One region of the Mesorhizobium sp. WSM3879 genome, then DNA from elsewhere that is predicted to be linked to it. Evidence: predicted binding sites of a transcription regulator. Region 1 holds the regulator's gene; each other region holds the start of a gene.
What was found. Region 1 encodes PhoB, which activates phosphate uptake and scavenging genes when phosphate is short. Its sites were predicted from a motif close to TGTCATNNANCTGTCAT; they were not measured.
Positions count from the first base shown of each region.

Region 2: the regulator PhoB is predicted to act here: its motif matches at 1,510-1,526, upstream of ugpB (sn-glycerol-3-phosphate ABC transporter substrate-binding protein UgpB).
Region 3: the regulator PhoB is predicted to act here: its motif matches at 1,607-1,623, upstream of CK218_RS09265 (alkaline phosphatase).

Region 1 covers NZ_NSFZ01000007.1:151,513-154,790, forward strand. Annotated here, with positions in the region: gene pstB (phosphate ABC transporter ATP-binding protein PstB) at 1-656, shown strand, start outside; gene phoU (phosphate signaling complex protein PhoU) at 677-1,381, shown strand; gene phoB (phosphate regulon transcriptional regulator PhoB) at 1,401-2,090, shown strand; gene CK218_RS17650 (ROK family transcriptional regulator) at 2,290-3,278, opposite strand, start outside.
Region 2 covers NZ_NSFZ01000007.1:276,618-279,895, forward strand. Annotated here, with positions in the region: gene CK218_RS18260 (EAL domain-containing protein) at 1-1,275, opposite strand, end outside; gene ugpB (sn-glycerol-3-phosphate ABC transporter substrate-binding protein UgpB) at 1,590-2,900, shown strand; gene ugpA (sn-glycerol-3-phosphate ABC transporter permease UgpA) at 2,970-3,278, shown strand, end outside.
Region 3 covers NZ_NSFZ01000003.1:518,217-521,494, forward strand. Annotated here, with positions in the region: gene CK218_RS09255 (TetR/AcrR family transcriptional regulator) at 1-196, opposite strand, end outside; gene CK218_RS09260 (MFS transporter) at 275-1,558, shown strand; gene CK218_RS09265 (alkaline phosphatase) at 1,695-3,269, shown strand.

The sequences.
Region 1 (3,278 bases):
CCTTCATCGGACCTTCGGGCTGCGGAAAGTCGACGCTGCTGCGCGTGCTCAACCGCATCTACGAGCTCTACCCGAAGCAGAGCGCCGAAGGCCAGGTGCTGCTCGACGGCAAGAACATCCTCGACCCCTCGCAGGACCTCAACCTGCTCAGGACCAAGATCGGCATGGTGTTCCAGAAGCCGACGCCGTTCCCGATGTCGATCTACGAGAACATCGCCTTCGGCGTCAGGCTGTATGAGAAGATCAGCAAGGCCGAGATGGACAATCGCGTCGAACAGGCGCTGAAGCGCGCCGCGCTGTGGAACGAGGTCAAGGACAAGCTCAACGCCAGTGGCCAGAGCCTTTCGGGCGGCCAGCAGCAGCGGCTCTGCATCGCCCGCACCGTGGCGGTGAAGCCGGAGGTCATCCTGCTCGACGAGCCGGCATCGGCGCTCGATCCGCTCTCGACCGCCAAGATCGAGGAGCTGATCGACGAGCTGCAGGCCGACTACACGATCGTGATCGTCACCCACAACATGCAGCAGGCGGCGCGCGTGTCGCGGCAGACGGCGTTCATGTATCTCGGCGAGCTGATCGAATTCGACCGGACCGAGAAGATCTTCACCTCGCCCCGCGAGAAGCGCACGCAGGACTACATCACCGGCCGCTTCGGCTGAGTTCATACGAGGACATAACCATGGCCCATACGGTCGCTTCCTTCGACGAGGATCTGAGGCAGATCAGCCAGCTCATCCGCGACATGGGCGATCTTGCCGGCTCGATGGTCGGCGCGTCGACCAAGGCTCTGCTGAATTCCGACAACGCGCTGGCGCAGCGCGTGGTCTCCGACGATGCCATCATGGACGCGCGCCAGCGCGAGCTCGACGATCGCGCCATCACGCTGATTGCCAAACGCCAGCCGATGGCCGACGACCTGCGCAGCGTCGTTGGCGCCATCCGCATGGCCGGCGATCTCGAGCGCATCGGCGACCTTGCCAAGAACATCGCCAAGCGCGTCGGCTCGGTCGGCATCAGCGCCGCGCCGCGCGACCTTTCGCACTCCATCGACTCGATGGCGCAGCTGGTGCTGATCCAGGTCCAGGGCGTGATCGAGGAATACGCGACCGGCGACGCCACGGCGCTCGCCAAGCTCCGCAACGACGACGAGCGCATCGACGTCAAATACACCTCCGTCTTCCGCGAGCTCCTGACCTACATGATGGAGGATCCGCGCAACATCACGGCTTGCACGCATCTGTTGTTCTGCGCCAAGAATCTGGAGCGCATCGGCGATCACGTCACCAACATCGCCGAGAACGCCTACTATGTGCTGACCGGCACGCAATTGCCCGCGAATCGTCCTAAGCAGGACGAGACGGCGATGTCGGCGCCGGCGGCCTGACAGCGAAGGTGCCTGCTAAATGATCGCGCCACGCATCATGGTGGTGGAGGACGAGGAGCCGCTGGGGGTGCTGCTCCGCTACAACCTCGAATCCGAGGGCTATCAGGTCGAGGTGGTGACGCGCGGCGACGAGGCCGAGATCCGCCTGCAGGAGAATGTGCCCGACCTGCTGGTGCTCGACTGGATGGTGCCGGCGGTGTCCGGCATCGAGCTTTGCCGGCGCCTCAGGATGCGGCCCGAGACCGAACGCCTGCCGATCATCATGCTGACGGCGCGCGGCGAGGAAAGCGACAGGGTGCGCGGCCTCTCGACGGGCGCCGACGACTATCTGGTCAAGCCGTTCTCGACACCGGAGTTCATGGCCAGGGTCAAGGCGCTGCTGCGCCGCGCCAAGCCGGAGGTGCTGTCCAGCGTGCTCAAGGTCGGTGACATCGTCCTCGACCGCGAATCGCACCGCGTCTACCGCAAGAAGAGCGAGATCAGGCTCGGTCCGACCGAGTTCCGGCTGCTGGAATTCATGATGCGGCATCCCGGCCGGGTGTTCTCGCGCAGCCAGCTGCTCGACAATGTCTGGGGCGAGACGATCTATATCGACGAGCGCACCGTGGACGTGCATGTCGGACGCCTGCGCAAGGCGGTCAACAACGGCCGGATGCCCGATGTGATCCGCACCATTCGCGGGGCGGGCTATGCGATCAAGGAAGACTAGATCCTCGGCTCGATGTTCTGACGGGTTCGGCAATTCCGGGATCTGCGTTGGTGGGTAGCCGAGACGCCTGTGCTTCGTCATCCACGGGCGGAGGGAGCTCCGCTCCTGCTCCGCCCTGGAATGACGAAGCTGCGGGGGGCTTCACTAATCTCCGGCGTCTGCAGGATGCTCGGAAGCTAACGATCGCTCTCGAAGCTGCTCAGGCTACGTTCTTGCCCGCTCTTGCCTGCACGCCCGAGGCGAAAATCTCCTGGTCGACGAAGGTCAGCGCGCGCACGGCGCAGCCTTCGCGGATCAGCGGCAATTCGTTCGGCTCGGTATCGAAGGAGATCGAATTTGAATGCTGGCCGCCGGCGGTCTGGGCGATCGCCTCGCGCAGCGCCGGCTCGATCAGGTCGAAGGCGGCGGCGCTGACGCCGACCATGGCGACCGGCGCCGGGTCGATCAGCGCGAACAGGCTGCCAAGGCCGAAGCCCAGCGCCTCCCCGGCCCGGCGATAGGCCTCGCGCTCCGGGCCATCTGTCTCGCGCGCCTTGGCGGCGAGCGCCCGCATGTCGGCGTCGCCGACATCGATCGGCTCGGCGTCCTCGCTCATCTTCATGGCGCTGCGCCAGATGGCGTAGTTGCCGGCATAGGCCTCGACGCAGCCGCGGCGTCCGCAACGGCAGAGCGCGCCGCTCGGACGATGGATCATGTGGCCGAACTCGCCGCCGGACGAATGTGTGCCGGTGAACAGCTCGCCCTTCAGCACCAGGCCCATGCCGATGCCGTGCGAGAGCAGAATGGCGATGAAATTGTCGCGATAGCGGTGGGGATCGCGCCACTGCAGCGCCACAGCCATCATGTTGCAGTCGTTTTCCATGGTGGCCGGAATGCCGAATTCCTTTTCCAGGATGTCGGCGAAGGGAATGTCGGTCAGCGGCGTGATCGGCGACCACAGCATGGCGCGGGCATGGGAATCGGTGATGCCCTGGATGCCCATGGCGATGCGGGCGACGCTGCCGACGTCGAGGTCCGGATCGTCCAGCCGGCGCCGCACGATCGCCAAGCATTCGCCGATCAGCTCGTCGCGCGGCATGGTGAGCGTATCGAGGCGGCGCTGCTCCTCGGCGATGACCTGGCCCGCATAATCGATAACGGCGACCGAGAGGAAATTGAGCGACAGCACCACTGTCACCACCGCCGCCG
Region 2 (3,278 bases), 130 kb from region 1:
CGCCACCCTCTGCAGCACGGCGTCGCCGGCCGCATGACCGAAGAGGTCGTTGACCTCCTTGAAGCGGTCGAGATCGAGAAGCATCAGCGCGAGCTGCCCGCCCTTGCCGCTTGCCGTGGCGATCTCGGCCTCGAGGCGGCTGGTGAAGCTGCGGCGATTGGCAAGCCCGGTCAGCGGATCGAAATGCGCCAGGCGAAGGATCTCCTGCTCGGCCTTCTTGCGCTCGCGAATGTCGCGGACGGCGACGACGTCGTGAGGCTTGCCGCAATAGTCGATGCTGCGGGCGATCAGCTCGACCGGGATGCGGGTGCCGTCCTGGCTGCGCAGCTCGGTTTCCTGCGCCTGGCCGCTGCCGCCGGCGATGGCTGAGGCGATGCGTTCGCCGAAGAGGTCGCCAAGCGTCATCACGTTCAGCGTGCCGGGCGCGATGCCGCTCAGCGCCGCGATGCTGTCGTTGGCGCTGACGATGCGGCTGCCGTCGCAGACGATCAGCCCCTCGACCGCCGCGTTGGCCAGGCCGTGCATGCGCTGCGCTTCCGCCTGGTGGCGTCGGAAGCGCAGGTCGATGCGGAGCGCCGCGGCCGAGAGCACCAGGATGACCAGGCTTGCCGCCGCGGCGGCAAAGGCTTGCGACATCGGCGCGATGGTGAATTTTGAGATCTCTATCGAGGAGTCCGGATAAATCGAGACCGCCGCCATGGCGATAAAATGCAGTGTGCAGATGGCCAGTGTGAGCAAGACGGCGGCAGCGATCGTCGTAAGCGTCGACGGGCGGCGCAGCACGACGAGCAGCGAAAGCGCGGCAAGCGTGACGCCCGCCGCCAGCGAAAGAGCGACGAGCAGCTCGTTCCAGACGATCCGGCCCTGGACCTCGAACGCCGCCATGCCGGTATAGTGCATCACGGCAATGCCGACGCCGAGCACGGCGCCGCCGACAAGGTAGTGATCAATGCCGCCGCGGATGGTGGCGATCCACATTCCGGCCGCTGTCAGAACTACGGAGGCAGCCAGCGAAAGGGCGGAAAGCTCCGCGTTATAGGCGTTGGGTATTCCCGGCGTGAAGGCGATCATGGCGACGAAGTGCGTCGCCCAGATGCCAAATCCGGTCGCCGTGGCTGCAATCAACAGCCATGCGTAGCGATTTCGACTGGTCGATTGCTCGACATGGCGAAGAAGATTGACCGCCGAGAAAGAAGAAATTCCGCAGATGAGCGCCGCAAGCGCGACCAACCTCAGATCGTGCTCGTGCACGATGCAATTATAGACGGTCAACATTTGGCCCCACCTGATCTTCCCGCATCAATCAAGTTAAGATTGCTTAAGGCCCGACGGCTAAAGAATCGATTAGTGGACCTGCAACCGACGCGTGTGTCTCGGGTTGTAAGGGCGGATAAGGTTAGGCCGGCTGTCGCACACGCGCTCAATCCTAAGCCGGCAAGCAATCTGCCCGGCCGTGACTGATGCACGTTATTTTAGGATCAGTTGATGTTCATCGACGCATAACAAAACCGTTGTCCGATTGTCATGCGCAACACATACTGGTTTCTGCGGAAGCCCCCCTTTCGCCAATCACAACGGGAGATGAAAACATGAAGCTCTTCGGCTTCGCGGCAGGTGTTGCCGCTACCTTGACCCTGCTTTCCACCACGTCCGCTTTCGCTGTCACGCAGATCAGCTGGTGGCATGCGATGACGGGCGCCAATGCGGAAGTCGTCGACAAGATCTCGAAGGACTTCAACGCCAGCCAAAGCGACTACCAGATCGTTCCGGTCTTCAAGGGCACCTATCCCGAGACGCTGAATGCAGGCATCGCCGCATTCCGCGCCGGCCAGGCGCCAGACATCATCCAGGTTTTCGATGTCGGCACCGGCGTCATGATGGCGGCCGAGAGCGCGATCAAACCCGTGGCCGAAGTTTTGACGGGCGCGGGGATGACGTTCGATAAGAGCCAGTATCTGCCCGGCATAGTCGGCTACTATTCGAAGCCGGACGGCACCATGTTGTCTTTCCCTTACAATTCCTCCTCGCCGATCCTCTACTACAACAAGGACATCTTTCAGAAGGCCGGCCTCGACGTGAACAACCCGCCTAAGACCTGGAACGAGGTCTGGGAAGCGGCGAAGAAGATCAAGGCGAGCGGCGCGGCCCCTTGCGGCTACACCTCGACCTGGCTGACCTGGATCCATCTGGAAAATTTTGCCGCCTGGAATAATGTTTCCTGGGCGACCCAGCAGAACGGACTGGCCGGCGGCGACGTCGAGCTCAAGATCAATGCGCCGATTTTCGTCAACCACTTTCAGGCGCTGGCTGACCTCGCCAAGGATGGCACTTTCAAATATGGCGGGCGCACCTCCGAGGCCAAGCAGATATTCCTCGCCGGGGAATGCGGCATCTTTACCGAGTCCTCGGGCGGGCTCGGCGATATCGTCAAGTCGGGCATGAACTACGGCATCGGCCAACTGCCGTATGACAGCGATGCCAAGGGCGCGCCGCAGAACACGACGCCCGGCGGCGCAAGCCTCTGGGTTTTCAGCGGCAAATCCGATGCGGAGTACAAGGGCGTCGCGGCCTTCTTCGCCTATCTCTCCAAGACCGAGGTGCAGGAATATCTGCACCAGAAGTCGGGCTACCTGCCGGTGACGCTGGCGGCCTATGAGGCGACCAAGAAGTCCGGCTTCTACGACAAGAACCCGGGCCGCGAGACACCGATCCTGCAGATGACCGGCAAGGCGCCGACCGAGAATTCGAAGGGTGTGCGCCTGCCCAATCTGCCGCAGGTGCGCGATATCCAGAACGAGGAGTTCGAGAAGATGCTGGCCGGCCAGGAAACGGCTCAGCAGGCGCTCGACAATGCCGTCTCGCGCGGCAACGCGGCGATCAAGGACGCTTTGGGCAACTAGACCTGGCCGAGATGAAACGTCGCCCGCGCGGATCCGCGCGGGCGATCCTTGCTTGACGAGGAAACCAAGCTGACCCCGCGCGTCGTTTTCCCCCACAAAGTTCTGCCTTACCTGCTTGTGGCGCCGCAACTCGCCATAACACTGGTTTTCTTCTACTGGCCGGCCGGGCAGGCGCTCTACCAGTCCATGCTCAGGCAGGATCCATTCGGGCTGAAGAGCAAGTTCGTCTGGTTTGCCAATTTCCGCAAAGTGCTTGCCGACCCGGCCTATCTCAACTCGATCAAGGTAACGGTGGTATTTTCGCTTGCCACCGCAATCGTGGCCATGGCCGTGGCGTTGCTGCTCGCCGTAATGGCGGAAAAAGTGGTGCGCGGGAAA
Region 3 (3,278 bases), on a different contig from region 1:
CCTTGGACGGGAAGGTCCGGTACAGGCTGGGCTTGGTGACGCCGGCGCGCCTGACGATCTCATCGACGCCGATCGCCCTGATGCCTTCGCGATAGAACAGGTCGCGCGCCACGTCGAGGATCTTGTCGGCAGCCTTCGGCGCCGGCGCCGTGCCGGCTCCGCTGATCGACGCTTCAATTTTTTTGTCCGATGGCATTCAACAAACTCGCTTGACAATGTTACTGACCGGTACGTACGAGTGGCGCCGCTCCATTGCAACGTACCGGTCAGTAACATGATAGCTCATTCCCGTCCCTTTGGCCAGCGCTACGCCTTCGTCGTCGTCGCAGTCATCTTCTTCTGCCTGCTGATCGCCGCCGGACTCCGTTCCGCGCCGGCGGTCATGATGCTGCCGCTGGAAGAGAGCTTCGGCTGGCGGCGCGATGTCGTCTCGCTTGCCGCCGCGGTCGGCATCTTCCTCTATGGCCTCACCGGGCCATTTGCCGCGGCGTTGATGGAGCGGATCGGGCTACGCCGCACACTGCTTGCCGCGCTGCTGATCATGTCGGGCTCCACAGCGCTCAGCCTGCTGATGACCAAGCCGTGGCATCTGCTGATCACATGGGGGATATTTTCGGGCATCGGCTCGGGCGCGGTCGCGACCGTGCTCGGCGCCACCATCGTCAATCGCTGGTTCAAGACCAATCGCGGCCTGGTGATGGGGCTGATGTCCGCCTCCAGCGCGACCGGCCTGCTGGTGTTCCTGCCGCTGCTCGCCTCGCTGGCTCAGTCGGGAGGTTGGAAGCCGGTCGCCGTTGCCATCGCCATTGCCACGGCGGCTCTCGTGCCGCTGGTCTTTCTGCTGGTGCCGGAGCGCCCGGCTTCCATCGGCCAGGTGCGTTATGGCGCCGATGCCGACGACGTGCCGCCGGTGTCGCCGGCCGCGCAAGGCAATTTCCTGGCGCATACGCTGAACACGTTGCGCCGTGCCGCGGGAACCAGGGTGTTCTGGTACCTGTTCGCCACATTCTTTGTCTGCGGTTTCACCACAAACGGCCTCGTCGGCACGCACCTCATCGCCTTTTGCGGCGACATGGGCATCGGCGAGGTGCAGGCAGCCGGGCTATTGTCGATGATGGGCATCTTCGACCTGATCGGCACGACGCTGTCCGGCTGGCTCACCGATCGTTTCGATCCGCGCAAGCTGCTTGGCGTCTATTACGCCGTGCGCGGCCTGTCGCTCATCTATCTGCCCTATTCCGGCTTCTCGGCGGTCAGCCTGATCATCTTCGCCGTGCTCTATGGACTAGACTGGATCGCCACAGTGCCGCCGACGCTCAGGCTCGCCAACGAAGCTTTCGGCGACCGCAGCGGCCCGATCGTGTTCGGCTGGATCGTCGCCGGCCACCAGGTGGGCGCCGCGGCGGCGGCGGCCTTCGGCGGCACGATGCGCGAATTGCAGGGCAATTACGAGCTTGCCTTCCTGATCGCCGGCATGACCGGCATAGCCGCGGCCTGTATTTCGCTCTTGATCAACACGAGCAAGCCGGCTTTTGAGCCGGAACCGCAGGCGGCCTAAAGCGCGACTTCCCCTTCTCCCGCAAGGGGAGAAGGGAGAGCTGTGACCTGTTATCAAAATTTCATGGTTCCGATATGCGCCTGAAACATTGAGGCCGGAGGTTTGCGGTCCCGTTCAACGCCATCCGGAGACAGCCATGAACAAGCTCTCGTTAACCCGCCGCGCTTTCGTCACCTCGGCCAGCGCCTTTGGCCTAGTCGGCGCCTCCGGTCTCGCGTTGCCTTACTATTCGCGCGCCAATCAGCGCCCGGCCTTCACCCACGGCGTCCAGTCCGGCGATATCGACGCCACCTCCGGCGTGATCTGGACCCGCACCGACCGGCCGGCGCGCGTGATGTACGAAGTGTCGACCACCGAAAGCTTCGCCGACGCCGTCAGGCTGGCGCCGCTGGATACCTCGCCCGCCAGCGACTATACGGTGAAGCGACTGCTCACCGACCTCGCCGCCGACCAGGACATTTTCTACCGGATGACGGCCGCGGATCTTTCCGACATCAACGCCGTCTCCGAGCCGATCGTCGGCCGTTTCCGCACCGCGCCGGCGTCGAAGCGCGACGTGCGCTTCGCGTGGTCGGGCGACACCGCCGGCCAGGGCTGGGGCATCGACGAGACCGGCATGAAGACCTACTCCACCATCGCCAAGCATACGCCTGACTTCTTCCTCCATTCCGGCGACACGATCTATGCCGACGGCGCCATGAAGGACGAGGTCGACCTGCCCGTCGGCGGCAAGTGGAAGAACGTCGTCATGATCGACGGCAAGCGCAAGGTTGCCGAAACGCTGGACGAGTATCGCGACCAGTGGAAGTACAACATGATGGACAAGCACGTGCTCGCGCTTAGCGCCATCTGCCCGACCTTCTACCAGTGGGACGACCACGAGGTGGTGAACAACTGGTCGGATTCGAAGGACCTGACGACCGACAACCGCTACACGGAAAAATCCATCCATGTGCTGGCGGCCCGCGCGGCGCGCGCCTTCCACGAGATGACGACCATCCGCTACGAACCTTCGGAACCGGGACGCGTCTATCGCAAGATCGCCCACGGGCCGCTGCTCGACGTGTTCTTCCTCGACATGCGCTCCTATCGCGGCCCGAACGGCCCCGACATGGAGGACACGCTGACGCCGAAGTCGCGCATGCTCGGCGAGCAGCAGACGCAGTGGCTGAAGCGCGAGCTTGCGAATTCCAAGGCGACCTGGAAGATCATCGCCGCCGACATGCCGCTCGGCCTCGTCGTTTGGAACGACGCGGCCAAAAAGGCCGGCGCCGAGGCGGTCAGCAACGGCGACAATGGCGCGCCGAAGGGCCGCGAGCTCGAATTCGCCGACCTGCTGCGCTACATCAAGAACGCCGGCATCACCAACACGGTGTGGCTGACCGCCGACGTCCACTATACGGCGGCGCATTACTACAATCCGGACAAGGCGCAGTTCCAGGATTTCAACCCGTTCTGGGAATTCGTCTCCGGCCCGATCCACGCCGGCACCTTCGGTCCCAACGATCTCGACATGACCTTCGGGCCCGAGCTGAAGTTCATCAAGGCGCCGAGCGCCGAGCAGGGCCAGAACCTGCCGCCATCAGCGGGCCTGCAGTTCTTCGGCCTGGTCGACATTTCCGGCGCCACCGAGCAACTAACGGTGCGGCTGATGGATCGCGACGACAACGAGCTCTACAAGGTCACGCTCGATCCGGTGCGGTCGGCTTAGGGTCGGGAC